Regions from separate parts of the Exiguobacterium sp. FSL W8-0210 genome, predicted to be linked through region 4. Evidence: predicted binding sites of a transcription regulator. Region 4 holds the regulator's gene; each other region holds the start of a gene.
The links. The regulator Rex, encoded in region 4, represses fermentation and respiration genes when NADH is low (regulators of the CRP and FNR family bind a similar motif). The targets are predictions, from matches to a motif close to TTGTGAAATATTTCACAA.
Positions count from the first base shown of each region.

Region 1: the regulator Rex is predicted to act here: its motif matches at 2,328-2,345, upstream of cydD (thiol reductant ABC exporter subunit CydD).
Region 2: the regulator Rex is predicted to act here: its motif matches at 5,998-6,015, upstream of MKY22_RS03080 (formate/nitrite transporter family protein).
Region 3: the regulator Rex is predicted to act here: its motif matches at 3,036-3,053, upstream of MKY22_RS10895 (cytochrome ubiquinol oxidase subunit I).

Region 1 is NZ_JBBOUK010000001.1:194,865-202,878, reverse strand. Features, by position in the region: gene cydC (thiol reductant ABC exporter subunit CydC) at 1-565, opposite strand, end outside; gene cydD (thiol reductant ABC exporter subunit CydD) at 562-2,292, opposite strand; gene MKY22_RS01170 (Rrf2 family transcriptional regulator) at 2,501-2,983, shown strand; gene MKY22_RS01165 (nuclear transport factor 2 family protein) at 3,006-3,374, shown strand; one part of gene MKY22_RS01160 (IS3 family transposase) at 3,507-3,783, shown strand; one part of gene MKY22_RS01160 (IS3 family transposase) at 3,783-4,669, shown strand; gene MKY22_RS01155 (hypothetical protein) at 4,733-4,900, opposite strand; gene ypfJ (KPN_02809 family neutral zinc metallopeptidase) at 4,984-5,826, opposite strand; gene MKY22_RS01145 (glycosyltransferase family 4 protein) at 6,020-7,138, shown strand; gene MKY22_RS01140 (peroxiredoxin-like family protein) at 7,214-7,858, opposite strand; gene MKY22_RS01135 (YcjF family protein) at 7,899-8,014, opposite strand, start outside.
Region 2 is NZ_JBBOUK010000001.1:587,564-595,577, reverse strand. Features, by position in the region: gene MKY22_RS03115 (hypothetical protein) at 1-631, opposite strand, end outside; gene MKY22_RS03110 (hypothetical protein) at 744-1,103, opposite strand; gene MKY22_RS03105 (GNAT family N-acetyltransferase) at 1,133-1,618, opposite strand; gene MKY22_RS03100 (GNAT family N-acetyltransferase) at 1,633-2,148, opposite strand; gene murB (UDP-N-acetylmuramate dehydrogenase) at 2,397-3,308, shown strand; gene MKY22_RS03090 (aminopeptidase) at 3,363-4,586, opposite strand; gene MKY22_RS03085 (YkvA family protein) at 4,685-5,104, shown strand; gene MKY22_RS03080 (formate/nitrite transporter family protein) at 5,141-5,977, opposite strand; gene MKY22_RS03075 (hypothetical protein) at 6,161-6,763, opposite strand; gene MKY22_RS03070 (YitT family protein) at 6,900-7,766, shown strand; gene MKY22_RS03065 (CHASE3 domain-containing protein) at 7,960-8,014, shown strand, end outside.
Region 3 is NZ_JBBOUK010000001.1:2,056,378-2,064,391, reverse strand. Features, by position in the region: gene MKY22_RS10910 (LysR family transcriptional regulator) at 1-783, shown strand, start outside; gene MKY22_RS10905 (N-acetyldiaminopimelate deacetylase) at 767-1,879, shown strand; gene MKY22_RS10900 (IS30 family transposase) at 1,903-2,841, opposite strand; gene MKY22_RS10895 (cytochrome ubiquinol oxidase subunit I) at 3,172-4,569, shown strand; gene MKY22_RS10890 (cytochrome d ubiquinol oxidase subunit II) at 4,582-5,604, shown strand; gene MKY22_RS10885 (potassium channel family protein) at 5,709-6,377, shown strand; gene MKY22_RS10880 (Cof-type HAD-IIB family hydrolase) at 6,422-7,198, opposite strand; gene MKY22_RS10875 (DNA-dependent RNA polymerase subunit epsilon) at 7,372-7,587, shown strand; gene rnjA (ribonuclease J1) at 7,584-8,014, shown strand, end outside.
Region 4 is NZ_JBBOUK010000001.1:2,847,002-2,855,015, forward strand. Features, by position in the region: gene MKY22_RS14735 (S8 family serine peptidase) at 1-2,147, opposite strand, end outside; tRNA gene MKY22_RS14740 (tRNA-Ala) at 2,372-2,447, opposite strand; gene tatC (twin-arginine translocase subunit TatC) at 2,553-3,332, opposite strand; gene MKY22_RS14750 (twin-arginine translocase TatA/TatE family subunit) at 3,340-3,540, opposite strand; gene MKY22_RS14755 (redox-sensing transcriptional repressor Rex) at 3,540-4,199, opposite strand; gene MKY22_RS14760 (ABC-F family ATP-binding cassette domain-containing protein) at 4,367-6,268, shown strand; gene MKY22_RS14765 (hypothetical protein) at 6,250-6,690, shown strand; gene MKY22_RS14770 (flavin reductase family protein) at 6,822-7,415, opposite strand; gene MKY22_RS14775 (DoxX family protein) at 7,435-7,833, opposite strand.

The DNA.
Region 1 (8,014 bases), 2.7 Mb from region 4:
GAACCGAACGTGCGAAACGTTGTTCGCGGTACGCGAACCAACCTGGAATCAAGAAACCGGTCAGAATCAAACCAAGTAATAGAATCCCGGCAATCGTCCACGAGAAGAAACTGACGAAAAAGATCGTACAGAAGAAGACAAGCAACAAGACAATCGGTGGATAGAGAACACGTAAAAACGTATTTTGCAGACTCTCGACGTCCCCGACGATCCGGGCAAGTAAATCCCCACTCCGGTATTTGCCGAAAATTCCTGGCGCGAGCGGCTCGAGTCTCCGGTAGAACGACGTCCGGATATCACTGAGGATCGTAAACGTCGCCCGGTGCGAATAATAACGTTCCGCATATCGACTGGCGGCACGTGTCAGACTCGAGATTTTTTGTAGCGCAATCAGGACGGCAAGTGTTTGAATCGGTGGCAATAAGGCTGCCTTTGAAATCAGGTAACCACTTGCTGCGAATAACCCGACCGCCGTCACTCCAGCGAGGACACCGAAGAAAATCGACCAGGCGATATCGCGTTTTTGATGCACCATCAATCGAAAGACTCCTAATAGTTCCTTCATCGTGTTTCCTCCCCTCTCTGGACGCTACGCATCCGGGCATACTCCGAATCACGTCCAAGCAGTTCATCGTGCGTACCACAATCGACGATTCGTCCGCCGTCGAGGACGACGATTTGATCTGAGCGCTCGATCGTATGCAGGCGGTGTGCGACAGTGATGACTGTCGCTGTTTGTCCAAGCTGTTCGATCGCTTGTTGGAGCAGTCGCTCCGTTTTGACGTCGAGTCCTGTCGTCGGTTCATCAAAGACGATGACGTTCGGTCGTTTCAAGAACGCTCGTGCCAACGCAACGCGCTGTTTCTCGCCACCTGATAGACCACGTCCGCCTTCTCCAATTACTGTGTCAATCCCTTCAGGTAACGTCGCAATCAACTCCTCGAGTCCTGCTGCCTGTGCCGCCTCAAAGATTTCTTCCGGCGTTGCTTGACGGAGTTCACCGATCGCAATGTTTTCTGCCAGCGTTCCGGCATACAGATACGGATGCTGCGAGATGTAGCTCAACTGACGGAACCAACTCGCTTCCTCCACCTGACTGCGATTAATCCCGTCAAGCAGAATCCGTCCTTCTTTTGGATCCGCGAGTCCGGCAATCAACTGCAAGACAGTCGACTTACCGGCACCACTGCGACCGATCAACGCCACCTTTTGATACGGTTCAATCGCAAGTGTCACGTCTTGTAAGGCAAAGCGTCCTTCTTGATACGTAAAATCAACTTCATCCAAGACGATTCGTGGTGGACGGTTCATCGAAAGTTCTGATTGACCGAAGGCAACAGGACGATCGTCTGCTGTTAGTTCGGCTGCGATTTGTTTCGCTGCCGCGACACTACCGCGTCCCGTATGGAAGGCAGCTCCCATCTCTTTTAAGGCAAGATAGTATTCTGGTGCCAACACGAGCATCAAGAACGCCGGGATGAAGGTAATGCTTTGGAACAAAATCAAGCGCAGACTGACTTCAAGTGCAATCATTCCCATGCTGAGCATCGATATGAACTCAAGCATCAGCGACGATAAGAAGGCGAGCTTCAAAACCGTTAACGTCGCATCACGGAAATCAAGACTGCTTTTTTCGATGACATCACGTTGTCGTTTCGCACGACCAAATAACTTCAAGGTCGTCAGTCCTTGCAACGTATCAAGGAACGTTCCCGAGAATGCCGTCATCTTCTCGAGTTGAGCATCGGCCCGCTTTTGCGTCATGATGCCGATGATGATGTAGAACAACGGAATGAACGGTGCCGTAATCATCATGACGAGACCGGTGATCCAGTCATAGCTGAATGCCGCGATCAAGACCATCAAGGGAACAATCGTCGTCTGGACTACTTTCGGCAAGTACTGACTGTAGTAGCTGTCCATCTCGTCTACAGCGTCGAGCAAGACACTGACCTTCTGTCCCGCTTGCCCTTGTAGCATCATCTCGACCGAACGACCCGTGTATTTCGCAACGAGCGCTTCCCGAAGCGCCTGCTTCATGTGTGCCGATAACGTCGTACCGAGACGACCGTTCCAATACGTCACGGCGACCCGGAGCAACAGCATCCCGAGGACGACAAGTAGTAACGGAATGACGGCTTCAAACGGTTGTTCTTTCAAGAAAATCCGATCGACCGTCAACACGATACCAAACGATTGACCGACGACCGCAACCCCCATCAGGAAAGCTGCAATGATGAATTGAATGAGAATACTGCGTGGAATCTCGACGATTCCTTTTAATGGATTCATATACAAACGTCCTTTCACAAAGTGTGAACGACTTTTAGTGAATATTTTCACATATCGTACATTTAGTATATCGAATCTGGAACGGGGATGCCATGCAGATGCTGTCGAAAAGGTGTGACGGTTTTGTGAGAGCATAAAACTCGACAATCCTTTCGAATGAAACTATTATGGATAAATATTATCCACGTTTGACGAAAGGAGACTTCTCATGCAAATGAAAACCGGGGTCGAGCAATCCGTCTACGCGATGTTGCTCTTGACCTTTCTTCCGGATCGCGCTGTGTTGTCCGGTGAATTCATCAGCCAGCAACTCGGTGCCTCGCCAACCTATTTTCAAAAACTCTTACGAAAACTCGTTCAGGCGGATCTGTTGTATTCCGTACCGGGCGTCAAAGGGGGCTTTCGCTTACGGCGTCCGGCAGACGAAATTCAAATCTTTGACGTTTATCAAGCAATCGAAGGCAAGCAGACGTTGTATGCGTCAAGCGGTGTCTTCGAGGATTTGATGGGAATTCAGGAACAGGAAATCGGTCTACTCTCGAATCTGATGACAGAGGCGGAAGAGGCGTGGCAATCGACTTTAAAGCGCGAATCGATCGGATCGATCCGTCAAGCAATCGATGCCTCCTGTCCACCGAAACATTTAGAACGGTTGCATGCGTTAATCACAGACCGGATGATGACACTTTAATGAACAGAAAGAGGTTTTTACTATGGTATTGAATCGTTATTTTGACTTATTCGACGCGTCACGCACGGACGCACAAGCTTTTGAGGATCTCGTTTCCTTATTCACGACAGACATCACGTTCGTTCTGAACGGACAACCAAAGCATGGCATCGACGCCTGGAAACAGTTCGTCCGTCATGTGTTTACAGCGAATCAAGACATTAAGCACATGTATGCGGGCTGGGAAGAAACAACACCAGGAACGTATGAAACACGCTGGGCAGTTTGCGGAAAACGGGCAGACGGTAGTGTCTTCACGCAAGACGGAAAAGATATCGCACGTCTCGATGAAAACGGACGGATCGCTTACCTGGAGAACGTTCCAGATGATCCGACGATGTTCCGTTCATAAGGTAAGTTCATATCAGCAAAAAACTGTGTCCCGCTTTTAAGCAGAATGGGCTAACCTAAAATTTTGAGACAATATAAAACACCTTCGGAGTGGTACACTTTTAAAAAGTACTAACATCGGAGGTGTTTTTGCATGGGCAAAAACGTATATTCAAGTGAAGTGAAATGGGCAGTAGTCAAAGATAAGCTGAGTGGTAAGTTAACGACGAGAGAAATCATGGAGAAGTACGGAATCAAAAATGAATCTCAAATCAAAACATGGATGAGATGGTATCGCTCTAACGAACATTATCGATTTGATCAGCCAATCGGTAAACAATATACCTATGGACATGGTCCAGATTCTGCGAGTGAGGATGACAAGAGAGAACGACAAATGTCACATCTGAAGATGGAAAATGAAATCTTAAAAAAGTACATGGAAATCGAAAGAGAGTTGAGAAAGAAGTAGTCTTAAAAATTGTAGAGTTTCTTCGGAGAAAGTATACAATCACCGCCATTCTTAGCGCTTTGAATGTACCAAGAGCAAGCTATTACCGTTGGATTAAGGAATCTGTGAAAGCACCTTCGGTGCTCGAAAAAACCGTCATTGAACTAAGTAAACAGACGAAGTATCGGAATGGACATCGAAAAATAAAGGCATTATTACAGCAAATCTATCAGTTAAAAGCCAATCGGAATACCGTACAGAAAATCATGCAAAAACACCATCTCCAATGTCGGATCAAGCCGAAGCGAAGATGGAAGTCTCAAGGTGAGCGCATCATAACGGTACCGGATCTCATCAAGCGCGATTTCACAGCAAGTAAACCGAATCAAAAGTGGGTGACGGATATCACCTATATCCAATACGGCAGCACGACGAAATATCTTTCCACCATCATGGATCTTTTTAATAACGAAATCGTCGCATACAAGTTATACGAGCATCAACAAACGTCTCTTGTGATTGATACGTTGAAGATAGCGCTTGAGAATCGAAACTATCCCGAAGGGGTCATCCTTCATTCGGACCAAGGAAGTGTCTATACGTCATACGCCTTTCAAGAATTCGTTAAAAGGAATCACCTAACAAGCAGCATGTCTCGTAGAGGAAACTGTTGGGACAACGCAGTTATCGAATCGTTCCACTCTAATTTAAAGTCCGAGGAATTCCAGTACGTCAAATTTAATTCACTAAGAGACCATGAGGTCTCTGAACGCGTTACTAATTACTTAAATTACTATAACGAAGAACGAATCCAAGAAAAATTAGGCTACCTGACACCGAAAAAATACGGTGTACAGGCAGCCTAATCAAGGTGTTTTATATGTGTCTCATATTGCTAGGTCAGTCTAAGAACACAGTTTTTTTGATTTCTAACGTTTGATTACGAGTCGCTTCAGCAAGTAGCCCGTGATGACGAGTAACGACGCAATCGCGATATAGACCATGTAGACCAACAAGTTTGGCGCAAATCGTGACACGATGTACGTCAATACGACGACAGCCGTATACAGCAACAAAAATAGACTGATGTGCTTCAACTTCGACACTCCCCTTTGAATCCTTCTCTCTTCTTTACGGAAACGACTGGAAAATGTTTCAAAAGGTATGTCTTTACTTCGTTTTATAGATTCTTCGCTTTGAATGTGTCTCCACCTTCGATCGTGCCGTTATCAAAGCCTTTTTGGAACCAACGCTCTCGTTGCGCCGATGTGCCGTGAGTGAAACTTTCCGGTACGACATATCCTTGTCCTTTCTCTTGTAACGTATCGTCCCCAACAGCATTGGCTGCTGTCAACGCTTCTTCAAGATCGCCTTCTTCGAGCAAGTTTTCTCCTTGCGCGTGATGCGCCCAGACGCCGGCATAATAATCTGCCTGTAGCTCGAATCGAACGAGGTATTTATTGAACTTCTCCTCACTCATTTGCTTTCGAAGTGGCATGATCTCATCCGATTTTCCGAGTAACGTCTGGACATGATGCCCGACTTCATGCGCAATGACATACGCCATCGCAAAATCGCCCGGTGCTCCGTATTTCGTCTGCAGTTCATCATAAAAGCTTAAATCAATGTATAATTTCTGATCACCGGGACAGTAAAAGGGACCGACGGACTTCCCTGCTTGTCCGCAAGCCGAACTAACTTGATCCGTATATAAGACGAGTGTCGGTTTTTTATAGGTCTTACCATCTTCTTTAAATTCTTTCGTCCAGACTCGTTCCGTATCGGCCAAGACGACGGAGACGAAGTCCGCTGCTTCTTTTTCCTGCGCTGTTTCCTCATACGTCGTATTTTGCTGATCCCCACCGGTTAAGTCTCCGAGTAGTTCAGTTGGATTACCACCCATCAAAGTGATGACGATCAGCAGGATGATCCCGACACCACCGCCGATACCGGCGATTCCTTTCCCACCCATTCCCCGCCGGTCCTCGACGTTCGAACTCCGTTCTCTTCCCTTCCATTTCATGCGTTTTCCTCCTACCTGTTTCGTTATTGTTCTTTACCCAAAAGCTTTTATACGTAACGCTTCAGGACATCATAGATGAAACAGAAGTCATTTGATTTGAAGGATTTTCTAGGAATATCCTTCTACTGTAGAGAAGATTAGTAGCAGAACCGATCTTTCGGATCCAATTTTTTCTACGCAAAGGAGGTACGACATGAAACCTCATCTACTTTTTTTATCTTGGCGTGATGCTCGACATCCACAAGCCGGAGAAGCTGAAACTTTTATTCATGAAATGTTGCGGCGTGTCAGTACTACCTACCGAGTTACCCATTTGTCTGTCTCATTCAAGGGCGGATCACCGACGGAGTATCGAGATGGTATCACTTACCTCCGTTATGGTACGACAGCTTCTCTTATTCCATATGCACTTTATTATTACTGGTCTTATGCTAAAACGATTGATTTAGTTCTGGATCATTTGAATGGGTTTCATTTCTTCAGACCATTTTATGTTCCACGTCATAAACGAACTTTATTTCTTTATCAATTGATTCGTGAACGTTGGTCGACGACGCTTGTGTTTCCTTTTTCAAAGCTTGGCGAATGGACAGAGACTCGACGGTTAAGCTGGTATAAAGATAGTCATGCCTTGACTATCAGCCCCTCTGTTGTAGATGAACTACAAAGTGCTGGTTTTACTAACAGTCATATCACGATGTTGCCGCCAGGACTTTCCTTTTCCCCGTGGTCTGAACAGGAATGGGAGTTAAAAGAACATGTTCCAACCTTTCTATATATCAACCGTCTGAACGAAAAAGAACTTCAAGATACGATTGGGGCATTCCTTATGGTCCAACGTGAGTTTCCTGAGACACGCCTCTGGCTTATTGGTATTCGTAACAGCTCTCATCTTTTGCAATACCTTACACTTCCCCTTCCTAAAGAAGTGAAGGATGCTATCACATACTACGATTCAATCACTGAAACAGAAACGCGCAGCATGATGAGTCGTGCCACCGCTCTCCTCTTCCCTTCTATACGCGAAGGCGTGGGTTTTCCTATAATTGAAGCGGCAGCTGTCGGAACACCGTCCATCGTATATGATGCTCCTGGTGTCCGAGACGCCGTTCAGTATGGCATGACAGGCTACATGGCTAAAAACAAAACACCTGGTGCACTCGCTGCCGAAATGCGAGCTTGTTTCCGAGATCCAGAGGAGTACGAAGCCATTCGTACCTCCGCTCATCATTTTGCACGGGCAATGGACTGGCAACAGACTGATCTCAAGTTTCAAGAATGGTTGAGACAAGTACTGCTTGATACAAAATAAAGGTAAACTTCAAACGGTCTGACTTCTCCCAACAAGTAGAGAGAAGCTAGACCGTTTGAATTAATCTTCATGCTTTTAATTCTGTTCAAGTTTTGGGATGATCTGCTCTGGATCAACGCGTTTCGTATAATCCGATGGCACTTCTACGAAACGAATCACACCACTTGTCTCAATAATGAACGTTGCCGGTTTAGGAAGTTGCCAGTCATCATTTCCGTTATGCTTCGCAACATCGAGTCCTGATGCCTTGTAAATCTCAATCAAATAATCCGGTAAGTCAAACACGAGGTCGAATTGACGGGATACATGTAAATCAACGTCACTTAAGACAGGGAAACTCAAGCCATTCTTATCCGCTGTTTGTTCAGCAAAATCAGGCGTCTCCGGACTGATTGCAACAACGATTGCACCAAGTGCGCGAATCCGTTCGATCTCCCGTTCGTAAGCGCGAAGCTCGAGATTGCAGTACGGACACCAGCCACCCCGGTAGAACGTCAAGATGACAGGACCTTGCTCGAGTAATGTCTCGATTGCGACTGGTTCTCCAGATACAATGGGTAATGTAAAGTGTGGGATTGTGTCAACGACACCTAGACCTTGTACGACTCCAGAAGCAGCCAGTTCAGCTGTCGCTTCCGCCATCAACCGTTGTTTCTCAGCAGGTGCCTTTTGTCGGAATTTCGATTGATATTGTTTGATTTCTTCGAGTAGTCGTGTCATATGTTCTCCCCCTTCATTGCTGTATGGAATAGCAAGGAGATTACTCGTTTGTCTCTTCTGACGACTCCTCCGCCTTCTTTCGGAATCGTTTGACGAACCCCATTAGTTGTTCCGGTGTTAATTCGAGCTTATTCTCATAGACATATTTCGTTCCGT
Region 2 (8,014 bases), 2.3 Mb from region 4:
TCGGCAAATAGGCATCCGCCTCAATCGTCTTTAACAACAATGGTGAAGCGGGACGTTGTAATCGTTCTGCAAGTCCAACGGTCGCCTTGCATTCGCACAGCTGATCAAGCACTCGAATCGTCAACTCTTCTTCGATATCGAGCAATAAGACGAGATCCAGCAGATTCAATTCATGCGTCTCCATGAATTGATCACTGCGTTGAAGATGCATCGTATAAGTAAAGTCCAGCTTTTCAGCAACAAGTGCCCACAACTCGGAATGGCGCGCCGCATATAGACCTACCGGAAAGTGAAGGGGTTGGCGGACGATCGAGCGATGCCCTTCAAGTGTATAGACTTGATTGACGTCCAGACCGTCTGCTAGCAGCATTTCGAGTAACTGCTGACGATTTTGACACGTGACGAGTGTTTGAAACAGACGATCAACCTCGACGAGTGGTTGTTTCATTTCAAGCGCTATTTTCAAATGAGCAGGTGAATCCTGCTCTAGCGCACGCTTAATGAATTGTAAGGCCTGTTGTTCCGCATCGTTCAGTTGGGCGACATGTGTCCGAAACATTTCGATGTCAAGTTCCCGAAAGGCTTGTAACGCCGGTGCAATTGATTGATTTTTTACAAAGGGTTTCCACATGATTCCCTCGACCTCCTCATTCCAGTATCTCTTCGTAGTGTACGCAATATCCTATCGTCTTGAAAGCAAAAAATGGAGAATCTTCCGTCGTTTCAGGAAGATCCTCCACTTTTTATTTTTTACCGACTTTTAAATGAGCGTTTCGAAAGACAGCATCTTGTTTTCCTGTCTTTTCAACACTTGTTCCGACAGACCCCAGGTATTCGAGTTCATCCTTTGGTTGAATGAACTCGTATGTGATGGCAGGTTCGCCCCGAAGTCGAACGTGTATGATTTGTCGATGTCGTAAAGAGAATGATGCGCGCACTTCAAGAAAGGAGGAAGCTGATAAATCATGTTGCCGCTCTAAGATCGTCATCAACTCTTTTTCCGAGTCACGATAGTTCCCCTGCAATTGAGCATACGAAATACCGACTCCTAAAGATAGGATGCCAATTAGACTAAGAGCGAAAATGACCAGCACTTTCTTCATGACTGATCCACCTCCGAAAAAAGTTCATTCTACTTATTCATCGGTTCATCCATCGTTGACGTGAAGTCTTTTTTCGAATCCTTTACGTGAAACTGCATGTCCACATGTGGAATATCATCTTCTAAATAAGGGTCGGATACGGTTTCGAAACCAAACGATCCGTAAAACCCTTCTAGGTGTGCTTGTGCCTGTAAGTAGATCGCAGCTTCTTTCTGCAAATGTACCATCGCTCTCTCCATCATTTGTCTCGCTAACCCAACCGATCGGTGATCACGATGAACAGCTACCCGTCCAATCGCTACTCCTTTTGTAGGATGATTATACATCCGAAGGCATCCGACGATTTGACCGCTCTCACTCCGTACGATTAGGTGTGTCGCTTGTTGATCTTGATCATCTAGCTCCGGATACGCGCACTCCTGCTCGACGACGAAGATATCCGTTCGTAATTTCAAAAGTGCATATAAGGTATCAGGTGTCATGGAATGAAAAGACGCGAAGTTAAATTCGTACATAAAAACTCTCCTCTTTAGTTACGACAAAGTCGTGATAGTTGTCCAACATAAATCGTGACGGGAACATCTCTAAACACCGTATCTTTTTCCCAGTTCAGCCCGTTGGCACGAGCGACATTTTGCGAAGCACGATTATCGGGATGAATGATCGAGATGATTCGATCATGCCCTCGATTGAACGCCTCCATCATTAATCGTTTTGCTGCTTCACGACCATAACCGACTTTCCAGTGCTTTGGTTCGAGCCAATAACCGACTTCTAACTCTTCTTTCCCATCCACTTCCTGCATCAATAATCCGGCAAAGCCAATCGGTTCATTCGTTTCTTTTATGAACAACAGTAAAAAACCAGTTTGTCGCTCATCCGAATATCGCTCCAATTGCCGTTCGAACCACTCTCGTGCCTCATCTTCACTTAAGGCAGTGCCTCCATTGATATAACGCATGACTTGCTCATTTTGGACAAGTGACTTATAAAAACTAAAATCCTCTTCTTCGAACGGTCGCATCCATAAACGTTCACTTTCCATCGTCATCGCCTCCTTCTATACTTCTCTTTTCCCGAGTTCTTTTCGCTTCATTCCTCTTCCTGATCCTGCTTTCCCTGTGACATTTTTCATTACTAATCGATGACATTCACTCCCTAGTGCTTGCAATTCCCGGCATAAGTCGGTATTTTGGGAACAGTATGTTGAACAATGACCGTACGATTAATGTTAAAATATATTTTGAGCGCATGAGCGCTGGGTAGGAATTCACGAAAAGGACTGAGACCATAATGACTGAACAAGTAATGACGGGACTGTATGAAGGCATTTCAAAAGAGTCCGTACTAATCAATGAACCTTTAAAATATCATACGTATACAAAAATGGGAGGAATCGCGGATTTATTCATCATCCCAACTTCTTATGAAGAAACAGCTTTTGTCGTCCGATACGCTTACGAACAAGGTATTCCCTTGACGTTGCTTGGAAACGGATCGAATCTTGTCGTACGTGATGGCGGCATTCGCGGCATTGTCCTCTCCTTTGAGAAGTTAACCGATATCTCGGTCGAAGGACATGAGCTCGTCGCTCAAAGTGGCGCAGCAATCATCGAAGCGTCTCGTGTAGCTTACGCGCATCAGCTCAGCGGTCTTGAATTCGCTTGTGGGATTCCAGGAACGATTGGTGGCGCATTGATCATGAATGCGGGAGCATACGGTGGTGAAGTCAAGGATTGCCTCCATAGCGCTACTGTATTGACACGGCAAGGAGAACTGTTGAACATTTCGCATGATGAACTCGAACTGGGATACCGGACAAGTTGCTTCTCGAAGAAAGAATACATCATCCTCGAAGGTCGATTTGCCTTAACAGAGGGTGACCCAGCACTAATCAAGGAAGTCATGGATGATTTGACGCATAAGCGAGAAACGAAACAACCACTCGAGTACCCTTCTTGTGGTAGCGTCTTTAAACGTCCAGAAGGCTATTTTGCAGGGAAGCTGATTCAAGATAGCAACTTACAGGGAACACGCATCGGTGGTGCTGAAGTGTCCAAGAAACACGCTGGTTTCATCGTCAACGTCGAGAATGCGTCAGCATCCGACTATATCGCGCTCATTCGTCATGTCCAAGAAACCGTTCAAGAAAAATTCGGTATCTTACTTGAGACAGAAGTGAAAATCATCGGTGAAGAAGCATAATCCATCATTTTATTAAAAAGGTGAGCTCCGTTTCGGACTCACCTTTTTGTTCATTTAGATTGACCAGTTTCCGTCACGCATGACTGATTCACGCGTTCCGTCTGCAAGTTCTCCTTCAATCGATAGATCCGCTGATCCAATCATGAAGTCGACATGCGTCATCGAGTCGTTCGCGCCTTGTGCTTCTAATTCTTCTGCTGAAAGGCTTGGACCATTTTCGAGACACGTCGAGTACGCACGACCAATCGCTAAGTGGCACGAAGCATTTTCATCAAACAATGTATTATAGAATAGGATACCCGAGTCAGAAATCGGCGAACGGTGCGGCACGAGCGCAACTTCTCCGAGATAACGTGCACCTTCATCAAGTGAAATCAAGTCATCTAATGCTTCTTGACCCTGTTTCGCTTCCGCTTTAACGATTTTTCCGTTCTCGAACCAGAGTGTGAACTCATCAATCAAGTTCCCACTATAGCTAAGCGGTTTTGTGCTCGAGACGTGTCCGTTGACACCTGTCTTTTTTGGTAACGTGAACACTTCTTCTGTCGGCAGATTCGCGATGAAATCAACACCATCTGCATTCGGACCACCGCCACCTAACCAAACATGACGTTCTGGTAATTCGATTGATAATTCTGTTCCTGGAGCTGTGTAGTGCAATGTTTTGTATTTCTTCTCTGTCAGGAATTTTGCTTTTGAACGCAGATTATGATCATGATCCGCCCATGCAGCGACCGGATCCGCTTGATCGGCACGTGTAGCCTTTAAAATAGCTGACCAGAGCTCTTCAACAGCATTCTCTGAATCAGGGAATACTTTCTTCGCCCAGCTTTCAGAAGGTGCTGCTACGACACACCAGCTGACATTGTCACTCATGACGAACTTCCGCCAATTAGCAAGAGCGACACCGGCTGCTTTATTCGCACGTGCGATTCGGCTCGAGTCCACGCCATTCAATAAATCTGGATCTTCACTGACGACTGATAAGAACGCAGTCTTTTCTTCTGCCAGTTGGTCGTAACGTGCTTTTAACCAATCCGGGAACGTATCAAACGACTCTTCCGGTGCATCGAAATAACGGATTTTCGTCATCTCATCATCTGACCATTGTACATATACTTGCGTAGCTCCTACTTCGTAGGCGACACGCGTGATTTCACGAACGAGCGGCAAATTTTCGATTCCTGCACGCACCTCGAGTTGTTGTCCTGGTTGTAGATTAATTCCCGTACGCACGGCTAAAGACGCGTATTGTTGTAATTCTGCTTGTGTCGGCATTATGTAATCCCCTTTCTTGTATCTTTATTTTCACGAAATAGTTGCAATTTTGCAAGAAATAAGGCGAAACTAGAAAGAGAAGAGAAGGAGGCATCACCATGGAATTCACACCCGGCGATTTTAAATCGGCCTATACGTATTTTCACCGACAGGCACTCGACCTCGTTGGTGATGAAAAAGCACAGCAAGAATTGTTAGTTCGAGCAGAAATCGGACTTGCGCACTTGACGCAAGATATCGCGTCTACAGAAAGCTCGGACATCGAACGCGAGGCAGAACTCGTCCTTTATTTTCAATTAAAACAACTGCTTGAAATGCTTCGTGCTCTCTATCAGAAAAAATTCGAAATGCATGCGGAGCAGGAACAATTGTTATTGACGGCCGTTCTGTACTTCACGTCTCCTGTTGACGCCTTACCGGACGATAACGTCCTCGGGCTCTTCGATGATGCACAAATCGTCGAAACGATTTATGAAGAACTGGCTGCAGACGTCGATCGCTTTCAACATATGGAATGAATGAAAAAAGCAGCTGTCGCGACAGCTGCTTTTTGATTACGCATTTTGTTTCGAAGCAATATGAACAGGTGTCGTGGATTGACGTGATTCATCTACTTCTAATTTTTCTTTATTCAGCCACGTATAGATCATTCCCATGAAGACTGCTCCACCAATGATGTTACCGGCTAAAGCTGGCAACAGGTTATGCATCGCTCCGGCAAATGTGATCGTATCCGGATGTGGTACGACTAACGCAATGGAGAACAGTGCCATATTGGCGATGACGTGATCAAATCCAGAAGCAAAGAATACTGCGACGAGTACCATCATCATCATGATCTGCGCCAACTCATTCTTCATGTTCTTTGGAATGAAAATCGCTAAACAGACCATCCAGTTACAGAAGATAGCACGTGTGAAGATTTCCCACGTCGTATGGTGGATCTTCGTTTCTGAGACAGAAAATAACCAGTTGTTCATACCAAGCTCTTGGATGATTCCTGTTTGAGAAAAGAGTAGCGCAAACGCCAATCCGCCAAGTCCATTTCCGATCAGACAGATCAACCAGACCTTCATCGTATCCATCTTCGTCGTATAGCCGCGCATCGTCGCCGTCGTGAAATACATCGTATTCCCTGTGAATAGCTCTGCCCCACCATAAACGATCAGGACGAGTGCCACTCCGAAGGTCAGTCCACCGACAAGTGTCGCAACAGGTGACTCCGCCATATATAGACCGTTAATTGCTTTTAAAGTAAAAATGATTGCAAATCCAATGAAAATTCCCGCTAACATGGCACGAACTAAGTACTCGAGAGGACGCATTTGTAGCATGCGCGTCGACTTGATTGCTTTATTCCGTAATCCTTCTAATGCTTCTACCTCGTTCATCGTAGAAACCTCTCTTTCTTTTGTTCAACACTTCACAATGTTTGTTCATTTATTATCATACTTCCATCTTAAAAGATGTTCAAGTATTGAATAGACCTGTTTTATCGTTTTTATAAAAGAACGAGATGTAAACGATATCATTTTGTCGAGATTGTGAAAAATGCCTTTTCTTGCTTTATACAATTAATTAGTTTGGATCTGTAGTCGTGATGCGAAGCGTTCAAAGAAAGTATTTCGCCTTGATGCATCGAGCACATAACCATCAATGACGACCCGATTAAAGCGTCTAGAAGAGGAAGTAGCTCGTTCGATATCGGTCGGAGTGTAGGCGTCGAATGTTTTCCGGTCCATCGTAAAATCTGCACCTGAATACGGATCCGTATAGTGAATTTCAAGATCGGTCAAATCAGGAATCGTTGAAAATAAAACAAGCGTATGATGCATCAGCACTTTAGATAACCGAGCTTTCAAAAAATCCTGATTCACTTGTAGTGTCCCAGTATCGGTACCAATCCAAGCTTGTCGCTCTTTTCCTGTCACTTCATAGGCAAGACGTAACGATTCTCCTTCGACATCTACCTGTTTTAATTCTGATGAGAACGGAAGTTGTTCGGCTAATTGACGAACCGCTACCGTATTCATCATCGAGGCACCTACTTGTCTCGCTACAAGATCACCATCATGCCAAATGGATGATTGATTTTTTTCATTGGGTTGTTCGAAAATACGAATTCCAACCAGTACTCCTAAACAGATACAACCAAGAATCCATAACATTTTCTTCATTTTCATCACCTTCCTAAAAAAACGTACCCTTTTTCATCTTTTTTCATAAGAAGGGTTGAAATTTTATGCATATGAGCGTACTCTTGCAGGCAGATACTCACAGAAGGAGGAGCATGAGGTCACTCATCATATTGCCATGACTACAACACACCCACAGAAAAAGAGAGTTGAAAAAATCAGTTTCTTAATCATTGGTACGTTGCTGTATTCCCTTTACATCAGCTTACTACTATCTCCAAATGATATCGGATCAGGCGGTATCATGGGGATCACACTCATTATTCAAGAGCTTTTCCACACGCCAATCGGATTAACGCAATTGCTCTTAAACATTCCCCTCTTCCTTTTAGGTTTCCGTTTCCTACGCAAACGATTCATGTTCTTATCTGGAATTATCGTCATTGCTTCTTCCTTTTTAATTGACTGGATTCCGACTCAAATCGTTCCGGAATCTCTAAATGATCCACTCGTCGCTTCCATCTTTGCTGGTCTAGTCTCTGGTCTTGCAATGGCATTGATCTTCTTCGGTGGTGCTTCAACTGGAGGGCTTGATATTCTTGGAAAGTTTTTCTTTGCTCGTTTTCATAACTGGCCACTTCCTCGTATATTTCTGATGCAAGATCTTGTCATCTACATCCTTGTATGGTGGGTATTTGATCTTAAACACGTTATGTATGCTCTCATCATGAGCTTTGTTCGTGCCAAAGCCCTTCAGACGGTTTACAGTTTCTATTCTGCTTCTAAGCAATGTATCATCATTTGTGAGAAAGCAGATGAAATCAATGAAGTCATTACAAAAGAACTCGGTCGTGGTGTCACGATTCTCGATGCACGTGGAGGATATTCCAACCGAACGAAAAAAATGGTCTATGTCGTCGTTCAAAATAATGAAATCGTCCGTTTGCAAGAAATCGTCTCTTCTGTCGAACCGAATGCATTCGTTACATTCTCGGAAATCCACACTGTCTTCGGCAATTACAAGGAACATTCGTATTCGTTTTAACACCAAGCGCAGCTTAGCTGTGCTTTTTTCATCTTCTTAAAACAGCTTCTCGTATTTCATCATCTTTCCTGCTTTTTTATGAGTATTATTCACTTTTTCGATCATTATCCCTATTCAAAAATTAGACAGGCTTCACTTTTTTTACGATAGTAGTTAAGCTTATGACATGTCTTTTATTTAAAGGAATGATTGCATGCACTCTCTTTGGCGTCAGCGTATTCTGCTGATTTTCTTGGTCAGCTTATTCG
Region 3 (8,014 bases), 790 kb from region 4:
GTTGCGATTGAAAGACGCTGGGGAACAAAATTATTCATTCGTTCATCGCGTGGGTTAAGCATCACACCACAAGGAGAAAAAGTAATCGGTCTCGCAAAAGAGATGAATCGGAAAGAACTTGAGTTAAAAAGTGAATTGACAGCAGAAGAGGGTGCCGTTTATGGGACGCTTCGGATTGCCGTCGCTTCCATCATGGGGCAATATTGGCTCCCGCGTGTCTTGAAACGATTCGTTGAGCGTTATCCGCATGTCCGTGTTCAGCTTGTCACGGGATGGTCCAGTGAGATGATGCGTCATATGTTAGAGGAACATTTTCATATCGGAATCATTCGTGGAAACCCGGACTGGAAAGGTGTCAAAGAACGTCTTTTCTCGGATCCGCTCTATTTAGTCGATAGTGAGTTGACGTCAATCGAACAGTTACGCTTGACGGATCGACCATTCATCCAGTTCAAGAGTGATTCAACGTACTATCAAGAAATTTTAGAATGGTGGCAAGATCGGTTCGCAAGTCCGCCATCTCGGACGCTGGTCGTCGATCAAATCGAGACATGTAAGCAGATGGCTCTACATGGAATTGGGTTTGCGATTTTACCCGAATCGACGATCCAACAATCAAATGAAGTCATGCAGCTTCCGTTAAAAACATCATCTGGAAAGATATTAAAGCGAGATACATGGATTTTGTCTACGGAATCGATGCTTGAACTAAAACAAGTTCAAGCATTTTGGGATATCGTAAAAGAAGAAGGAGGAAGTCAGTCAGATGGAATACGCCATTGAAATGCGGCGCGCGCTTCATAAAATACCAGAACCAGGGTTCAAGGAATTTAAGACGCAAGCTTTTATATTGGAACAAATTCGTGCTTATCCACCAGATCGTGTCACGTATGACACGTTTGAAACAGGTGTTTTCGTTCGAGTGAAAGGATTGACTGGAAATCGGACGATTGGTTACCGGGCAGACATTGATGGGTTACCAATTGAAGAAGCGACAGGTCTTCCGTTTTGCTCGGAACATCCAGGCTTCATGCATGCCTGCGGTCACGATATGCACACGTCGATTGCGTTAGGGTTGATGAAACGAATCATTGAATTGCCGGTCATGGATGATGTCGTCTTTTTATTCCAACCAGCGGAAGAAGGTCCGGGCGGGGCTGAACCAATGATTAAAAGTCCGTTGTTTGAAAAATATCGTCCAAGTGAGATGTATGGTCTTCATGTTGCACCGGAATATCCAGTCGGTACGATTGCGAGCCGTCCCGGCGTCTTGTTCGCGAGTGCTCGAGAAGTTCATATCACGATTTATGGTCAAAGTGGTCACGCGGCATTTCCTCATTTGACGATTGATACGGTCGTCGCGCAAGCAGCCTTGATCATGCAACTGCAAACAATCGTCAGCCGATCCATCAATCCGATGAACTGTAGCGTCATCACAATCGGAAAGGTCGATGCTGGGATTCGAGAAAACGTCATCGCTGGTAGAGCTGTTCTTGACGGTACGATGCGCGCACTCAATGGAGAAGACATGGAAAAATTGGAACGACGCGTTCGTGACATCATCCGGGGAATTGAAGCTTCCTTCGGCGTCAAGATTGATCTGCAATTCGGAAATCGTTATTACGAAGTCGTCAATGATCGACAAATCGTTGATAAATTTTCATCATTCGTCAAGATGAATGCGAATTACATTGAATGTGATGCGGCAATGACAGGAGAAGACTTTGGATTCATGTTGAAGGAAATTCCAGGAATGATGTTTTGGCTCGGAGTCGACAATCCGACATCTGGTCTTCATCAACCAACCTTGAATCCAGATGAATCCGCGATTCCATTTGTGATTGATTTACTTGACCATTATTTCCGAGAGTATGTTTAAAAGTTTTTATGAAAGACGGTTTGTCAAATTAAGCGCAACACTTCTTCGGAAAAGACCTCGTATGCAGTTTTCCAATCCAAACACTTTCGTGGTCGATTGTTGATTCTAGAAAGTGCGTGATCTAATTCTGTCTTGTTGATCATTCCGAAGTTGGTTCCCTTTGGGAAGAACTCACGGAGAAGACCATTGGCATTCTCATTGCTGCCACGTTGCCATGAAGAATAGGGGTCCGCGAAGTACATCGGGATACCAAGAGAGTCCTGTATCCGTTCGTGACAGCTGAACTCCTTACCGCGATCCGTCGTCATGGTTTGAAACGTTCCCGATGGGAAAGAAGAATAAAGCGTTCGGATGGCGTGTTCCATCGAGTGAGAAGAACGATCGACCATCGGTAGTACGATATAGAACCGACTTTTACGTTCGATGAATGTCGCGACACATGCCTTTGTCTGTCCTCGTCCTGATACAACAGTATCCAACTCCCAGTGCCCGAACGTCTCTCGACCCCGGACGTCCGACGGACGTTTACTGATCGGAAGCCCGATGTTGAAGCGACCTCTTGTCTCACGTGGCTTTTGGCGCTTTCCTTTTTGTCGTAAAACGCCTAAATCGCTCTTGATGAATCCTTTATATATCCATCGATAGATTGTACTGTACGATGGTCCCTGTTTGTGAAAGAGCCGTCTTGCGATCTGTTCGGGAGACCATGTCTCTCGCAGTTTCGAAAGGATACGTGAGCCAAGCGAAGCGCTGAACAGCGTGCGTGCTCCACAATTCTTTTTTTGCATCTCATAACGCCGCCCAGCGTTGATCGCATTGTAGGAAGGATTCCGTTTTAGCTCACGTGAAATCGTAGACGGCTGTCGTCCGAGATGCTGAGCGATCTTTCGCATTGAAAATCCAAGCTCTAGATAAGTTTCTATTTTGACTCTTTCTGATGTGGTAAGATGAACATAGCTCATAACGAATCCTCCGTTGAATTTTGTGTGGTAACTCTATTCTACACGAGGTCGTTATGGGTTTTTTTGTGTTTTCAGCTAGGTGTTGCACTTAATATTACAATTCGTCGAAATAATAAAGGATATAAAGCTTTCCCTTTCGAATTCAGGAATGGGAAAGTTTTTAATATATGTAGGAATAAGAGTTTTCGAACATTTTGTGAAAAAAATCACGTGTATATGTGAACAATTTGTTACATCAAACATTATAAACAGACACAAAGGGTTATGTTCTCTATGATACGGTTATAGACCATATAGAGAAGTATGTTTTAGGAAGAGGGGGCTAAATACATGTTCAATGATCCCGTAGTGCTCAGTCGATTGTTGACAGGGCTCACACTAGCGTTTCATATTATTTTCGCGACGATTGGTGTCGGAGTACCGCTCATGGTACTGGCAGCTGAATTCATCGGTCTGAAACGCAAAGATCCAGATTATATCTTATTAGCAAGACGGTGGACGCGTGGATACGTCGTTACCGTAGCGGTCGGTGTCGTAACAGGGACGGCAATCGGCTTGCAACTATCATTACTTTGGCCGTCACTCATGCAAGTAGCGGGTCAAACAATTGCTCTGCCACTATTTATGGAGACGTTCGCGTTCTTCTTTGAAGCGATTTTCCTTGGTATTTACTTGTATACGTGGGACCGGTTCAAAAATCCGTGGTTGCACTGGTTGATTGGGATTCCAGTCGTCATTGGTGCGACAGCATCAGCGTTCTTCATCACGACAGTCAACTCCTTCATGAACTCACCAGAAGGATTTAAGATCGTCAATGGTACGTTGACGCAAATCGAACCATTAAAAGCAATGTTTAATACAGCGACACCGACGAAGGCGACACACGTCATCGTTTCAGCTTACTTGACTGTTGCCTTTATCTTGGCAGCAATCGCGGCGTTCCATTTGCTTCGCAAAAAGACACTCTCAGCAGCAGAGACGGCATATCATAAGAAAGCTCTTCGTCTCACTGTCATGGCTGGTCTGATTTTCGCGTTCTCGACAGCACTTGTCGGTGACTTCTCAGGGAAATATTTAGCGAAATACCAGCCAGAAAAACTAGCAGCTGCGGAATGGCATTTTGATACGACAAATGAAGCAGAATTGATTTTTGGTGGGATACTTGATCAGCAAGAAGACGGCAGTTATGAAATCAAAGGAGCCGTCAAAATCCCATATGCGCTCTCAATTCTTGCAGGTGGGGCTCCGAATACGGAAGTCATCGGTTTAAACGAATTCGCAAAAGAAGATCAAGCACCACTGATCGTCCACTATTTCTTTGATATCATGGTATCGATTGGGATGTACTTGACTGCTATCTCTGCTTTGTTCATCTTGGCATTCCGATTGAAAAAATTGAATCCATATAATAAGTGGATTTTACGAGGGGTGTTCATCGGTGGTCCGTTAGCGATGATTTCAATCGAAGCGGGATGGATGTACGCTGAGATTGGTCGTCAACCTTGGACGCTTTACGGTATCATGCGAACAGCGGACGCGGCGACGACTTCAACAGCGGTTGGTCCGATGCTCATTTTATTCAGTGCATTGTACTTGTTGCTTGGCACGATTTGTACGGTCGTCTTATTACGGATGTTTAAGAAAAACACGGTTGGAAAAGAACTTCAAGAACTTGCTGAAAACCACCATGCACGCGGTGAAGCAATGTTCGTGGATGATAACAAGTAAGGAGGGAACGATTTGGACGTTCAAACACTAGGGATCACGGTCCTTTGGACTTTCCTGTACGGATATCTCATCGTTGCCTCAATTGACTTCGGTGCTGGATTTTACGCCTTTTATTCAAAATATACGAAGCGGGATCATCTGACGAATCGATTGATTCTTCGTTACCTCTCTCCTGTTTGGGAGGTAACGAATGTCTTCTTCGTATTCTTCTTCGTAGGACTAGTTGGGTTCTTCCCAGACTCCGCTTACTATTTCGGTACGGCACTACTCGTACCAGCGTCAATTGTTCTTGTCTTGATTGCGATTCGTGGTAGTTTTTATGCGTTCGCCAATTATGGATCAAATGACAGCATGTTCTACACATTTTTATATGGAGCGACAGGGTTGCTGATTCCTGCTGCGATGTCGACGACATTGACGATCAGTCAAGGTGGTTTCATCCGCAAAACGAATGATACAGTTGAGTTTTTAGGAACGAAATTATTTTCGAACTTTTACTCGTGGACGGTCGTAGCGCTCGCTATCGTATCTGTCTTATACATCAGCGCGATGTTCCTCTTATTCTACGCGGATAAAGCGAAAGATGAGGGAGCTACGCCGCTTATTCGGAAATGGGCACTCTTCTGGAGTGGACCAACAATCCTCGTCTGTGCGCTCGTCTTCTTTGGACTGAAGAACCAAGCAGCATGGCATTATGAAAATATCCTAAACGGCAACTGGTGGTGGTTCGCTGCTAGTTTCTTATTTTTCCTCATTGCCGTGACACTCGTCTATATGAAGAAAAACTATGGCATCGCGTTCGTCGCGGTCATGCTACAATATGCAGTCGCGTGGTTTGGTTACGGATATACACACTTGCCGTATATCTTGTATCCATATATCGATATCAACAAAGCAGTCGTAAACGAAACGATGGCTTCCGCACTCGTCGTCGTTTTCATCTTCGGACTTTTACTCTTAATTCCGGCGTTGTATTTGATTTTACGGCTCTTCTTGTTCGATAACGATTATGTACGTGGAAAATCATCAAAATAATGAATGGATAAACGCCTCTGCGATTCGCAGAGGCGTTTATAGTATTTTTAAATTGAATCGGGTACACTACTAAGGAAGAGCGATTGTGAAGGAGAGTTGTGAAAATGAATGGAGAGTTTGCAGTAATCGGACTAGGGCGTTTTGGTGGCTCGATTGTCCGCGAATTATCGAAAAACGGCTATGATGTCTTGGCAATTGATTCCGATGAGGAACGTGTCAACGAATTCATGGGGATTGCGACACATTCTGTCATTGCCGATACGACCGATGAGAACGTTTTAAAAAGTTTGGGGATTCGAAACTTTGATCATGTCATCGTCGCTATTGGGGAGAACATTCAAGCGTCTATCTTGACGACGTTGATCTTAAAAGAGCTTGGTGTACAATCGATCACCGTCAAAGCAACGAATGATTACCATGAAAAAGTATTGCGAAAAATCGGAGCGGATTTCATCGTTCACCCTGAGCGGGATATGGGGGTTCGGATTGCGAACGGATTGATGAGTTCGAATATCCTTGATTACTTAGACTTATCACAAGAATTTTCAATCGTTGAGATTAAAGTCAGTGATCAGATGGCAAAACAAACCTTAATTGATCTCGACTTACGAAGTAAATATGGAGCAAACGTTGTCGCCATTAAACGTGGGGAAAACGTTCTGATTTCTTTACAAGCGGATGAAATGATTGAAAAAGGGGACTATCTCGTCGTCATTGGTGAAAATGAGGATCTCGACCGTCTAGAGCGTGCGATTCATAAAGTGAAGAACTAAAAAAAGCTGAGGCGCGCCTCAGCTTTACATTTACTTATACCTAATTAAATGAGTTGGAATTCTTTTAATCCGTGTGCGATACCGTCTTCAAGAATAGGTTTCGTGACATAATCGGCAGCAGCTTTCGTTTCTGGAAGTCCGTTGCCCATTGCAATACCCGTTCCGACGTAGCGAAGCATCTCTAGATCGTTTAAAGCATCACCAAATGCAAAGGTATCTTCGCGGCGAATATTCGTCAATTTCAGGAATTGTTTGATCCCTTCTGCTTTCGAGGAACCGACATTGATGACATCCATTGCATGTGGGTGCCAACGAATGAAATCAAATGCGTCATAGCGTTTAACATAATCGCTCTCTTCTTCAGCTGTGCAGTAGACGAGTGTTTGGAAAACATCATGCGATAAAAATGCTTCTTCATCGTGAACCGGTAACGGCATATCAAGCTCTCCGAGTGAATCAACGACATGAACGTCATTCGATTTCGTCGTGAAGCCTTTTGTTTCACCGAGGTAGACAAGTGTATGTCCGTTTTCACGTGCTTGTTGTGTCAACTGTGTCAAATCCGTCTTCGGTTGCGGACGTTTGTAGATGATTTCATTTTGATGAACGACGATTTGTCCGTTGTAACCGATGATCGTATCGATGTTGAGCAATTCACGGATTCCGGACAACATCGCAGGTCCACGTCCGGTTGCGAGCGCTACATATACACCGTTTTCTTGAAGCTTACGAATTGCCTGTTTTGTTGATTCCGGAACAAAATGACCATCATGCAATAAGGTTCCGTCGATATCGAAAAAGACGACTTTCTGATTTGCCATGGTTTCACCTTCTCTTTTTAATTGGTCAAAATGACCTGTTCACGTGAAAGTATAGCATAACCAAAAGCGTGTTGCCTGAAGGGAACATGCGGAATAAGGATGAAAAATAGTCCGTGTATCGTGTATACTGTACTAAGGACAAAAAACAATGTACTGATAAGGAGTTGCTAGGCATGATTTTTAAAGTATTTTACCAACCGCTTCGTTCGGAAGCACCTGTTCGTGAACGGACAGAAACAATGTATGTAGAAGGGGAAAGCATTCGTGACGTGCGATCAACGATTGACCACCTCAAAGATATCAACATCGAGTTCATCCGCGAAGTCAGCGGAGAATTTTTGACATACGAACAACAACATCCTGATTTCAAGGTTGCGACGTTCGAATGAAGTTCGTCAAAAACCATCAAGCCGCCGTTTTCGCACTCGGTGGACTAGGGGAAATCGGGAAGAACACGTATGTCGTTCAATTCCAAGATGAGATCATCGTCATTGACGCGGGTGTCATGTTCCCAGAAGATGAATTACTCGGAATCGACTATGTCATTCCAGATTACACGTACTTGATCAAGAACAAGGATAAGGTCAAAGGCGTCTTCATCACACACGGTCATGAAGATCACATTGGCGGTCTGCCATTCTTGCTCAAACAAGTGAACTTACCGATTTACGCTGGGAAGATTGCGATGGGTCTCATCAAGGTGAAGTTAGAAGAACATGGTTTGCTTCGCAACGCGGAACTGCATGAGATCGATGAGGATTCGGTCATCAAGTTCCGGAAGACAAGCATCTCGTTCTTCCGTACGACACACTCGAT
Region 4 (8,014 bases):
GCACCGAGATCTGATTGAACCGTTCCCGCTAGCTTATACGTCACTTTTTCATTGCTGTAGTTTTTTAAATCAAGCGTGAATGTGAACTTCTCGCCGACTTCCTTCAAGGATGCCTTGCCTTCACCTGACTTTGTCTCTGTGATGACGACTGGTGTCTTCATCGCAGCACGAAGATCCATCAGTCCAGCTCCCTCACGACGTGGGGAGTAGAAGTTGCCTGTTTTCAGTTCTGCGTTGTATTTTCCTTGATCGAGTTGCGGACGCGATGTATTCATCAAGATGTTTTTGGCGAGTTTAACGCGTGTTGCACCAGTGACTTTGAAGTCCTTCGCAATCCGTTGCATGACGAGTGCTGTTCCACCAGCGACGTGTGGTGCTGCCATCGATGTACCGCTCATGACGCCATACTCGTTATCATTAAGCGTCGAATAGATTTTCCCACCTGGTGCCGTGATTTCTGGCTTGAAGTCAAGGCTTGGCGTGACACCCCATGACGTGAAGTCAGACATTTGTCCTGCGACCGGGTTATCGGTTGAGACCGCTTTTCCGTCAAATGTCACTGCGATTGCCTTGCCCTCTTTTGCTTTTGCTTCGAGATCATTCCCGTCCGCGATGCTAAGCGTGACGAGTGGAATCGTCGGATTGTTGAGCGCCATGCTGACGTAATCCCCGTGATCGACTCGACCGCGGACGATGACACCTGCTGCCCCTTGCTTCTCAGCTTCTGCTTGGATCATACCGTAGTTGAAACCACCGTTACGCACGACGAAGACGACTTTCCCTTTGACGTCTTTACCTTCATAGTTCGAAGCTTGACCGTCACCGACATACACGACATCCTTCTTCTCTTTATCGAAGACGGCAATCGGATTCGGCGAATCTTGTTTTTGGTATGCCAAATAACCGGCATCCTGACCGTCGATCGTCAGCGCCATGCCTTCAAGCGTCAATTTCGTATTTTCGAGTGACGCGACTTGGAGCGCCTGGCTCGTCAATCCTGGTGCACCAACGACACCGATATCCGGGTTTGCTGTATATGGATTACCCGCACCATGACCTGCAAACGCCGAGTTACCAGCAGAAATCGCACACAAGATGCCGTTGTTCATCGCGTTGACGATTGCGCGTTGTTCTGGATCATCTGCATTGACGAACGATGCCGTCGAACCGAGACTCATGTTGATGACATCGGCTCCGAGTGCAATCGCATCATCAATTGCTTTAATGTAGATATCGCTGAATGTCGATGGCATTCCTGGATCGTTTCCGAAGACTTTCATCGCGAGGAGCTGTGTTTCCGGAGCGACCCCTTTGATACCACCGTTTGCTTCATCGCCGTTTGCTCCGACCGTACCCGCGACGTGCATCCCGTGCATCGATGCGCCCGCACCTAAATCACGGATTTCGCTATCGTGATCGGCATAGTTATAGCCGTACGGTACTTTTTCCGTGAAGTACCTTCCTTTTAAGCCTTTTGTTTCTTTCGCACTATCGACTTTCGAAGAAGTCAAATCAATCTTCGTCTCTGGGCTCAAGACCATGTCCTTATGTGATGGATCGATTCCTGTATCGATGACGGCAACGATTGTTCCTTCCCCTTTAAAACCATAGTCCTGCCATGTTTCCTTCGCATTGACCATGTCCTTGCTGTACAGCATGTCTGGCTTTGCACCTTTAGCAACTTCCGGACGCGCATACTCATGGGCGATATGTACGCTCTTGACTCCGCTCAGTTGTTTAATGTCTTCGATGTCCCCGAACTTGACTTCACCACTGAATCCGTTGATGACGGTTGTGAAGCTTTCCTTATATGTAACGGGAATCGCCTTTTTAGCGATGGCTGACTTGACTGATTTTTGGACGTTGACGAGGCGATCTTTGATCGACTCTTTTTCGGCATTGCTCAATGTGCTATACCGCTTGTTTTGAGCCTGGGCGATTTGAATCGCCGGCTTCTCTTCCATCTCGATGACGACACGGACTTTATCCGATTGTTTGTAGTGCTTCTCTTGCCCCGATTTCTTCAGCGAGAGCGCCTGCGGTTTTTGACCCGTTGCTTTGTCTTGCGACGACAGTGCACCTTGCGCACTGACTAGATTGGAAGACATCATTAAGACGGCTGCCATAAGTGCAATCTTCTTCTTCATGCGTTCGTTTTCCCCTTTTCTGTAAAACCATAGTAGTACTACTGATAAAACAGTTAAACGAAAATTCTGTATATTTAGTTTAATGAATTTAATGGAAATAAACAATTTATATTTGCCTATTTTTTTAATTTATTTGTTTTACGTGACATTTTATATTTTTAAGGAATTTAACTGGGAGAAAAATAAAAACTCCTCGACGCCTCGAGGAGTTGGATATTTGGTATTGGTGGAGACTATCGGGATCGAACCGACGACCTTTTGGCTGCCAGCCAAACGCTCTCCCAGCTGAGCTAAGTCCCCATGAATTATCTTTAGTATACGTATCACTAACTGCTTTATCAATATAAAAATAACGCTTTCATAAAAAAGAATTCCTTCCAAAAATCGTTGGAAGGAATTCACGATTCATTTATTCAATTCACGCATCAAATCCGCCTGTCGTTCAAGCTCTGCCTGTTGCTCGAGGATCAAGACCTTTTTGTACGTTCGCGCAGAAATCAAGATGCTGATCTCATAGAGAACGAACAATGGCACCGAGATCATCAAGTGTGACGTCACGTCCGGCGGTGCGATCAATGCCGCAACGACGAACAGCGCAAAGTACGCATATTTCCGATTCTTTCGCATGAAATATGGCGTCACGAGACCCAGACGTGTCAGGAACATCGTCACGACCGGCAATTGGAAAAGAAGACCGAACGGAATCGTCAATCGGATTAAGAAACTGAAGTAGTTCTCCACTCCAATGACTTGTTCGATTCCCAATTCTTTTCCTAGTTCAGTTGATACTTTTAATAAGAAAGGTAGCAACCAAAAGTACGAGAAGGCTACACCAGCCAAAAATAGAAAGAAGATGACCGGAATATACGTCAATGTCGCTTTTTGCTCCTTATCGTAAAGTCCAGGGCGAACGAATGCCCAAAGTTGGTACATCCAGAACGGCGATGCCAGAACGATTGCGATAATGAATGCAAGATTTAAATACAGCATTAAAGGATCGGCGACGTTGAAGGCATTCAAACCAATGCCGAGTTCTTTTAAGTCCGCTTGCAAGAAGCGGACGAGCGGTCGGACGAGTGGAAATGCGACAGCGAACAGGACGACGACGATGATAAGCGACCAGACGATCCGCTTTCGGAGTTCGTCAAGGTGCGACGTCACGCTTTGTTCTTGATCAATCGCCATGGTTCAATCACTTCTCTTTCGGTTCATCCTTTTTATCGTCGTCCATGATGCCGTTCGTGGCGCTCTTGAACTCTTTCAATGTCTGACCCGCAGCACGACCAAGTTCAGGTAACTTCTTCGGTCCAAAAATGATCAATGCGACGACACCGATCAGTGCTAAACTGCCTGGTCCGATGAACGCTATAGTTGACGGGATAAGGTTTTCCATTATGCTTTCACTCCTTCAGCTGATTGCGAATAATGCTTCATGAAATAAACTAACGACTGCAACTCGATCGATAAATCAATGTGATGGACCCGGACGCTCGCTGGCACGTTCAACCGTGCAGGCGTAAAGTTCAGGATGCCTGTCACACCATACTCGACTAACTCATCCGCTACTGACTGCGCGAACTGGGATGGAACCGTCAAGATGGCAACATCGACCTGATTCGCTTCGATTTGTTCTTTCATGTCCGAAACATGATAGATTGGAACGTCATGCGTCGTTGTTCCGACCTTCTCTTCGTCCGCATCAAACGCAACGACTATCCGAGTACTATTATTCTTTAAAAAGTTATAATTTGCAAACGCTGTTCCGAGATGACCGACCCCGATTAAAGCAACATTCGTCACCTCATCTTGATTCAAGGTTTTGCGGAAAAACGTTAAGAGATGTTGAACGTTGTATCCATACCCCTTCTTCCCTAATGCCCCAAAGTAGGAAAAATCGCGACGAATCGTTGCTGAATCAACCTTCACCGCCTCGCTTAACTCAGCAGAAGAGACGCGGAGCTTGCCTGAATTGTATAAACTTTGGATGAAGCGATAATATAGCGGCAACCGTTTTGCTGTCGCTTGTGGAATTTTTGTGTCTGGTCCATTCATCCTGCAGTTCCCCCTTCGGCCACATCCATCGTGGCACCCAAATCTTTGCAAAAAGCTTTCTACTCTCCTTGATTGTAAACCACTTCACATAGAGTCACAAATAATATATTCCGCAGGACCTCGCGCTTTTGTTCGTGATAGACTAAAGGGTGGAAGGATGGATGGAAATGATACTCTTACAAGTCAACCAACTCTCGAAATCATTCGGCGTCGAGCCGATTTTAGAAAATATCAAATTGGAAGTACAAGAGCGCGACCGCATTGCGCTCGTCGGACGAAACGGTGCCGGTAAATCGACCTTGCTCAAAATCATTGCTGGCGAACTCAGTCATGACTCGGGCGACATCATGAAAGGCAAGGATGTCAAAATTGGTTATCTCGCGCAAGACAGTGGTCTCGAATCGAATGAGACGATCTGGAACGAGATGCTGACCGTCTTCGAACATCTACAAGAACAAGAACGGACATTGCGCCGGATGGAAATCGAAATGGGCATGGAGCATATCTTGAACGACCCGGTCGCGTACGATCGTCTCTTGAAGACGTATGATCAAGCGCAACACGACTTCTCAGAAGCAGGTGGTTATCAGTTCGAAGCGAATATCCGCTCCGTTTTGCACGGCATGCGCTTTTATCCGGATGATTACTCGCGCCGGATTCAGACATTATCCGGTGGTCAACGGACACGGCTTGCCTTAGCGAAGATGCTCTTACAAGCACCAGAGCTTCTCATTCTCGATGAGCCGACCAACCACCTTGACATCGATACGCTCGCTTGGCTCGAAAGTTACCTCGGTGGTTATCGTGGTGCCGTCCTAATCGTCTCGCACGACCGGTACTTCCTCGACCAAGTCGTCAATGTCGTCTATGAATTGTCACGCAATGTCTGTCGTAAGTTCACGGGGAACTACACGAAGTACTTGGAGCAAAAAGCGGTCTTGTACGATCAGGAAATGAAGCAGTTCGAGCAGCAGCAAGAAGAGATCGCGAAGATGCAGGACTTCATTCAACGCAACATCGCCCGGGCGACGACGACAAAACGTGCCCAAAGTGTCCGGAAACGGCTCGAGAAGGTCGACCGACTCGACCGACCAGATGGGGATGAACGTAGCACGGTCCTGTCCTTCCCAATTGAAAAACAGAGCGGGAACGATGTTCTTCAAGTCAATCAACTGGCGATCGGTTACGAAGAAGCTGTCTCAAAAGACATCACGTTCCGCTTGCAACGCGGCGAATCACTGGCACTCGTCGGACCAAACGGAATCGGAAAGTCGACGCTCTTGAAAGTTCTCGTCGGTCGCTTACGCCCCCTATTCGGTGATTTCCGATTCGGAACCGGCGTCTCGATCGGCTATTACGATCAAGAGCAGGCGGAACTCAATGACCGGAACCGTGTCATCGATGAGATTTGGAACGAATGGCCATTGATGCGTGAACAAGAAGTCCGTTCTGTCCTCGGACAATTCTTGTTTAGCGGCGACGACGTCTTCAAAATTGTCCATGAATTATCCGGTGGCGAACGCGGACGTCTCGCGCTCGCAAAACTGAAACTACGGAAGACGAACGTCCTCGTCCTCGATGAGCCGACGAACCACTTGGATCTGGATTCGAAGATGGTCCTTGAGAACGCTCTCGTCGACTATGAAGGTACGCTACTCTTCGTCTCCCATGACCGGTACTTCATCGATCGGATCGCGACACGCGTCATCGAGATGAGTGAAGCTGGTGTGACAGAATACCTCGGCGATTATTCGTACTACACAGAGAAGAAGGCTGAACAAGAAGAAATCGCTCGCCTTGAAGCCGAAGAGGCAAAAGCGGCAAAAGTCACGGCATCGAAGACGATCGACAAAGAAGCACAGAAAGAAGAAAAAAAACGCCGTCAGCAAATCGAACAACTCGAACAAGATATTGAACGGCTCGAACAGCGTTCAGCGGAAATCGAACAGTTGCTTTGCGAACCGGAAGTCTTTAATGATATTCCAAAAGCGACAGCGTTATCTGCGGAACGGGACCAGATCGATGTCGATCTACTCGAATTGATGGAACGATGGGAGAACCAACACTGATGCGGACGAAAAGCTTTTTCATTAACTTGATTCAAGGACTGCTATCCGGCATCCTTTATTTCGTACCGATGTATGCGGACTACGTGTCGACCTTCATCCGCCCGGATGCTTTTAATGCCGCGCTTCCTTTGTTCCTCCTGATTTCTTGCATGATCGGTCTCGTCATCCAGACATGGAGCGGTCTTTTCGTCAGTTTACTCTCGGGATTATGCTGTACGCTCCTGACGACACAGCTATTCGTCGAACTCAATGACCCGTTGATCCTATCGTATTACGGTAGTGTCTCACCGCTCACCGCTTTCTTAATCAGCTGTGTCGGCATTTGGGCACTCGCGATCGTCTTTTATTTGCTCGATGGCTATCAGTACAGTAAACGTCATGGTCTTGAAGCCTCTTCAAACGAAATCGATCCGCAACCTTGAAGTCCGATCGATGAATCAGATGAACGACATGAGAAAAAGGAGTGGAGATTCCGGTAGCTAGACCGGTCTCTCCACTCCTTTTCGTTTGAATCAAAACGAATCGTACGATGCATCAAGCATTCACGCTTCTATCATTTTGTCGGTCGGGCAATCGTAAACGTCTTCCCGATCGTCGCATAATCATTCCCTGCTAAACGAGCGACAGCCTTCAAGCCTGCTGCGTCAATCCGGAACGACTCGACGAGTTCATCCGCGACGTGATAACGCAGTACTTCCCCAATCAGAAGATCGGCACCTTCTAGCTCGACGTGTTGCGTCAAGCGCATCTCGAAGCGGATTTTCGCTTCGGCGATTCCGGGTACTTCGATCGCGTCACTATCGACGAGCGTCAAATCCGTCCGCTCAAGCTCACTTTCACCGTAAGCAAGTGGCGCTGCTGTCTCATTGACTGCGTCGACGATCTCTTCGCTGACGATATGGATGACATAACTTTGTTTCGCTAAGATGTTACGTGCCGTATCCTTCTGCCCCTGATCCGTCCGTTGTACGGCGATCACCAGTTGCGGCGGACTGCTTGAAGCGACCGTAAAGAAGGAAAACGGTGCGGCGTTGACCGTCCCGTCCTCTCCTTGCGTTGTCACGAAAGCAATCGGACGCGGAATGATGCTTCCGATCAGTAATTTATAATTGTCTTTTGCGCTAAGCGTTGATGCCTCGAACTTCATGAATGACCCACCTTTTTCTTCACCCGATGAGTGCAGCGAGTGAATAGTCTCCAGCACCGATCATCGCTACACCAAGGGCGATGACGATCAATGCCATGTTGTATTCGTACCCGTTCTGCGTCACCCAGTAACCATTCGCACCGTGTACTTTAACGATCGCGACAAGCATCGATCCGATGATGAGGAGCGCTGCGATCCAGAGGAATACACCGCCTGCGAACAACAAGCCGCCGATCAATTCAGCAAGACCTGCTGTAATCGCGAGTGCCTTCCCTGGCTTCATGCCTATTGATTCGAACCAGCCGCCTGTTCCAGCGATCCCGTGTCCGCCGAACCAACCAAATAATTTTTGTGTCCCGTGTGCAGCGAACGTTAAGCCGATGATTAAACGAATGATTAAAAGTCCTGTATCCATCATTTCTCTCTTCTCCTTTTACCTAATGTATTTTAGTTACTTTAAGTAACTCAATAAACAGACTATATCTTATCACTTACTAAAAGTAAATAGATTTGTTTTAGTTCTTTTTGTTACATTAAGTAAAATGATTCGATTTTTTTAGCAGAAGCGGGTATACTACAACTATAGAAAGGATGAGTGC